One region of the Photobacterium toruni genome, then DNA from elsewhere that is predicted to be linked to it. Evidence: predicted binding sites of a transcription regulator. Region 1 holds the regulator's gene; the other holds the start of a gene.
What was found. The regulator PurR, encoded in region 1, represses purine synthesis genes. The targets are predictions, from matches to a motif close to TNANGNAAACGTTTNCNTNA.
Positions count from the first base shown of each region.

Region 2: a site for PurR is predicted at 1,549-1,568, ahead of purT (formate-dependent phosphoribosylglycinamide formyltransferase). Genes of this name have one in related genera too.

Region 1 is NZ_AP024854.1:1,297,477-1,300,698, reverse strand. Features, by position in the region: gene purR (HTH-type transcriptional repressor PurR) at 666-1,670, shown strand; gene OC457_RS06180 (TfoX/Sxy family DNA transformation protein) at 2,041-2,628, shown strand; one part of gene OC457_RS06175 (IS630 family transposase) at 2,783-3,222, opposite strand, start outside.
Region 2 is NZ_AP024854.1:1,606,596-1,609,817, forward strand. Features, by position in the region: gene cdd (cytidine deaminase) at 1-461, shown strand, start outside; gene OC457_RS07600 (DMT family transporter) at 594-1,469, shown strand; gene purT (formate-dependent phosphoribosylglycinamide formyltransferase) at 1,634-2,809, shown strand; gene OC457_RS07610 (thiopurine S-methyltransferase) at 2,886-3,222, opposite strand, start outside.

The DNA of each region.
Region 1 (3,222 bases):
ATTTACTTGAGTTCAAGTTTCGCTCTAAATTACGATGATCGGGATCAACTTCTCAAATATTACCGTCGCTAGAGTCTGCTATAACACCCTAAACCGACACTTCCCGTCATTAATAACAACCAAAATAAATTTAATCATTGCGCTTAATGGTACCCACTGAGTGTAATTACCGCTTCTGTTCTGGCATTTCAACCATAAGATACTAACCAAAGACAGCCTTAAATAGTTAATCAAGTGTATAATTGAGACGTTTCTGTTCATAACTATCCTTACCTACTATCATAGTATTAAAGTGCAGCATATTTTTAAATGTCGGTTGTAAATTCCATTAAATTTGCTGAAAATTACGATTTTTTGTTGATAGTTGTCAAATAATTTACTCCCAGACAATTGAAACGTTGCACTACGCGTAACACTCAGTAAAATGTGAACGCAAGCGATTACACTTGAAAAACATGTAATAATTATAAAAGCCGCGAATAAATGCGGCTTTTGGTGTTAATACTATTTAAGTATGCAATAGACACATTATCGGTGCCAAATTGAATAATTAACGAGAAACTTTACCTAAAAACATTGAATTATATTCATCTCAGTAATTACTCAATTTGGTACCTCACGATTAGCTAGAAACATCTCTAGCACCCATTATTAGAAGAATAAATATGGCAACCATTAAAGATGTTGCACGTATGGCTGGTGTTTCAACGACAACAGTTTCACACGTGATCAATAAAACACGCTTTGTCGCAGAAGCAACACAGAAGAAAGTACTGGCAGCCGTTGAAGATCTCAATTATGCACCAAGTGCTGTTGCTCGCAGTCTAAAATGTAATACCACTCGCACCATTGGTATGTTGGTAACTAAATCAACTAACCCTTTCTTTGCTGAAGTTGTGCATGGTGTTGAAGAGTATTGTTACCGTGAAGGCTACACGCTAATTTTATGTAATACGGAAGGTAACCTTTCTAAGCAATATGATTACTTACGCATGCTTGCGGAAAAGCGTGTTGATGGCTTATTAGTAATGTGTTCCGATCTTGATCAGAAATTATTGGATCTGCTTGAGCGTCAAAAAGACCTGCCAATGGTGATAATGGACTGGGGTCCAGAAAGCCCGCATACCGATAAAATTCAGGATAATGCTGAACAAGGTGGCTACATTGCGACTAAATACTTTATCGAGCATGGTCATAGCCGTATTGGGTGTTTGTCTGGCCATACAGATAAATCTACTTGTCGTGAACGCTTAAAGGGCTTTAATAAAGCCATGGCAGAAGCTAACTTAACCGTTAATGAAGACTGGATCCTTGAAGGTGACTTTGAGTGTGACTCTGCGGTGAAAGCAGCTGAAAAATATATTGCTATGGCAGAGCGTCCAACGGCTATTTTCTGCTTCAATGACATCATGGCAATGGCACTAATTAGTACCTTTGAACAAGCAGGATTACGCGTTCCTGGTGATATTTCTATTATTGGTTACGACAATATTGATCTTGCCCCTTACTTCGCGCCACCACTAACGACTATTCATCAGCCGAAACGTCGTTTAGGTAAAACAGCCATTAAAATCTTAATGGAGCGAATGAAGAACAAAGATCATGAACGTCAAATTTTTGAAATGGCGCCTGCAATTGTAGAGCGCAAGTCGGTAAAAGATTTACGCTAATACGACAACCTACTTATCAAGCCAATATTTATATTGGCTTTTTTTCTAACACCTCAATTCAACTCTCAGCGCTTTCAAAATTGTCATCGCCGTAAAAACATGAACAATATCACAGATTCACCAGTCACTATTAATATTCAAAGTCATCTTGTTAAAATATCGAATATAATGAACCCCGTAAATACATATAATAGTAAGCAAAAGACTTACAAGATATAAATAATACTTCACTATTGATAATATTATTTATAAAGTAATACATGGATGATTTAAAGTAGAAATTTTATCTCGTAAATAACTTTAATAATACAAAGTTAATTTACAGCTACTTTAATGTTAGGTGACACTCATTTATTCACCGAGTAGAAGTATGGACAAACCAATATTAAAAAATTCATTACAGCTATTAGATCATTTAGGGGATATTAAATCGCGATCCATGTTTGGCGGTTTTGGTATTTTCGCTGGTGAGACAATGTTCGCACTAGTCGTTAATAATAAACTCCATCTCAGAGCAAATGCAAAAAATGAAGAGGAATTTAAACAAGCGGGTTTGAAACCCTATATATATGAAAAGCGCGGTTTTCCCGTCATAACAAAACATTATGCTATTCTTGATGAATGGTGGGAACAACCTGAAAAAATCAAAGAACAAGCAAACTATTCTCTTAAGGCAGCACAAGCTGACAAAAAAGCAAAAGAATGTTGCACTCCTGATAGAATAAAAGATTTACCAAACCTACGCCTTTCAAATGAAAGGATGCTTAAAAAAGTAGGTATTAAAACGATTGAACAACTCCATAATATTGGTGCACTCGACGCTTATAAAGCATTACAAAAAATACAAGAGGCATCTTTAAGTTTGGAATTACTATGGGCATTGGAAGGCGCTATACATGGCCAACATTGGTCAGTAATACCAGAAAGCAGACGCAATGAACTGCTAGCTAAACTATAATAAATATATTCGTCAACTGGCTAAGTGACGCTTAAGAATAAAGAGGCCCTGTGCCTCTTTAATTTATTCCGCATATACATTTACAAACCGATTTAGCTATTCCTATCAAGCTTAGTATTTAGCTACAATTGAATAGTAATACCAATCTGGAAAATTAACTGGTCAGGTTGATCCAATCTCTTGAACACATTCTAGTGATGCGTGAAGCCGATTCATTAAACTGATTCCATGCAAGGCAGACCTTATCGAGAATGTCGTTATAATCAGAAAAATTTTGATTAGCGAGATAGTGTTGTCGTAACCAACTCCAAACTTGTTCTATTGGGTTAAGTTCTGGGGAATATGGTGGAAGTTTGATGATGCTGAGATTATTAAACGGATTAGCAATATCGTCAGTATGCCAGCCTGCACCATCCATCACTACAATAGCATAACGACCTTTTTCTGTGGTTCGTGATATCTGAGCAAGGTGCTCAGTCATTATTTCTTTATTTACCCAAGGTACCACTAACGCCTCACCAACTCCTCTTGCTGGGCACACCGAACCAAATAGATAAGCATATTCAAACTGCTGTTGTTTTATCGCTCTTGGTC
Region 2 (3,222 bases), 310 kb from region 1:
ATGACATGATTATCCAACTCCCTCAACGCGAACCAATGACCTTGCAACAATACTTACCTGATTCATTTGGTCCTTTAGATTTAGGGATTAAAGACGGTCTATTAAGTGATTTTGATAATGGCATTTGTATTGAAGAAAGCTCTGAATTGGCAATTAGTGCTTGTAAAGCGGCTAACCGTTCACATGCACCTTACTCGAAAAATTTCAGCGGTGTAGCATTAAAAGCACAAGATGGTCGTATCTTTGAGGGAATGTATGCAGAAAATGCAGCTTTCAACCCAAGTTTACCGCCATTACAAGTCGCATTAATTAATATGAATATGTCTAACTATTCATTAGCTGAAATTGCAGAAGCGGCATTAGTAGAAAGTGCTGAGAGTAAGATCAGCCAATTAGCGCGTACACAAGCATTATTAGAAGCACTGAACCCTGACATTCAGCTTACATATGTTGCTTATTAAGTCAGCAATTAATTATAAAAGACAAAAGAGACCGCCTTACTGGCGGTTTTTTATTATCTAAACTTGAACAATGTTGGCTATCAAACATCAAAAGCGTATCATCTTGCCACCTCATTATTAGAAGCAATGACAATGTCTCAAACTCATAATCCTTTGCGGGGCGCAGCATGGATGCTTACGGCAGGGCTAGCGTTTGCCGTAGTAAACAGCTTAGCTCAATACCTTAGTATCAAAATGCATGTTCCTTCGACCTCTGTGGCGTTGATCCAATACTTTATTGCATTAATCGCAATGCTGCCTTGGTTACGCACGTTAGGTATTCGTCAATCGCTTAAAACTAATCACTTTTGGTTACACTGCTTACGGGTGTTTTTTGCGGTTATTGGTATTCAATTATGGTTATGGGCATTAGCCTACCCTGTTCCTATTTGGCAAGGTATTGCATTGCTAATGATTTCCCCTTTGTTTGCCACTATTGGCTCTGGGTTAATTCTAAAAGAAACAGTCGGTAAGGCGCGTTGGCTGGCAACCTTAGGTGGTTTTGTTGGCGCGATGATCATCTTAGAACCATGGTCTGAAGATTTTAACATTGCAACATTGTTACCGGTGGGAGCGGCCTTTTTCTGGGCGGCGTATTCATTGATGGTGAAGAAGCAATCTCGCCATGAATCACCAACAACAATTGTAATGTACCTACTTATTTTAATGACGCCATTTAACCTTATTCTAGCTGCCCCTGATTTTACGATGCCAACAGTGAGCTTTAGCTGGTGGTTATTACTTCTTGCAGGTTTATTAACTGGACTGGCACAATGGGCAATTGCAAAGGCTTATGCTGTGGCTGATGCTTCTTTTGTACAACCGTTTGACCATGCAAAATTACCACTTAACGTATTAGGTGGTTGGTTAGTCTTTGGCTGGACACCACCGGGTAGATTATGGCTGGGGGCTGGAATTATTATTCTCTCGGTTGCCTTTATTACCCATTGGGAAAACCGAAAAAAATAACTGTTTAAACCGCTTATGATAAGCGGTTTTTTTTTACTTTATGTTTTTATAGTCTCTTATTTCCCATTAAATTCCCGCACAAAGCAAACGATTGCGTAAACATAAAAATAAGGTATTATTAGCGACAGATTTCACCTTTAAATGATAAATCGTAAGGAATTTCAATGTTTGGTACAGCTACTTGTTCTGATGCAACCCGTGTATTACTGCTTGGCTCTGGTGAGCTTGGTAAAGAAGTTGCTATTGAGTGTCAGCGTCTTGGGCTTGAAGTAATTGCTGTTGATCGTTATGAGAATGCCCCAGCAATGCAGGTTGCCCATCGTAGCCATGTGATTGATATGTTAGATGGTGATGCACTTAAACGTATTATTGCCCTTGAAAAACCTCATTTTGTTGTGCCTGAAATTGAAGCAATTGCAACTGATACCCTTGTTGAACTGGAAGGCCAAGGTGTCAATATTGTACCAACTGCTAACGCGACTAAACTAACTATGAACCGTGAAGGTATTCGTCGCCTAGCCGCTGAAGCCTTAGCCATTCCAACCTCCCCTTACGAATTTTCCGATCAATATGCAGATTTTGAAGCATCGGTACATCGCATTGGCATGCCATGTGTTGTTAAGCCAATCATGAGTTCATCCGGCAAAGGTCAAAGTGTGATTAAAACTGCCGCTGACATTGAATCTGCGTGGCAATATGCACAAGAAGGCGGACGTGCGGGTGCGGGTCGGGTCATTGTGGAAGGCTTTGTTGATTTTGACTATGAAATTACCCTACTGACTGTACGTGCAGTTGATGGTGTGCATTTTTGTGCGCCAATTGGTCACCGCCAACAAGATGGCGACTACCGTGAATCATGGCAGCCACAATACATGTCTGCTGCCGCTCTAAAAGCCGCTGAGGACGTTGCTAAGAAGGTTGTAAATGAATTAGGCGGTTATGGCCTCTTTGGCGTGGAATTGTTTGTTAAAGGCGATACAGTGCTGTTTAGCGAGGTATCTCCTCGCCCGCACGATACTGGAATGGTAACTCTAATCTCTCAAGAATTATCTGAATTTGCTCTACATGTTCGTGCTTTCTTAGGACTACCTATTGAACAAATTACCCACTATGGAGCATCAGCTTCTGCGGTTATTCTTGCTGACGGTATTTCTACCAATATTCGATTTGATAATTTAGCTGAGGCGCTCTCTCGTCCACAAACACAAATCAGACTATTTGGTAAGCCAGAAAGCAATGGTCGCCGCCGACTTGGGATTGCGCTTACGCGCCGTGATGACATTGATACAGCGGTAAGTGATGCCATTACTACAGCAGCCGAGGTGAAGGTCATTCTATAGCCTTAGCGGTGCAATAAAGACAACCAAGGCGTCACATGGACGCCTTGAGTTTTTCATCTATACGATGATCAGTCTATTAAACTTCAATTAACCATACTTCTTCAGCAAAACGCTCAACACCACGTTGACGGCGAGGATGAGTTGCATCAGCTTCATCGCGTTCTAATAGCGTGATTTTACACTTACTGAATAACGCTGCTATTTCAGCCTTTGGCACTGAAAACGGAGGACCATCCATTTGTGATTGCGGATAATCTAAAGTCACTAATAAAATACGCCCACCGGGTTTAATTAACTGCAATAAACGTTCAACATAACGTTCACGCATTGATTGTGGCATCGCGACTAATGCTGCACGATCATATATCACGTCAGCAGGTGCGACAGGAACAGTAAAATAATCACCCTGATAA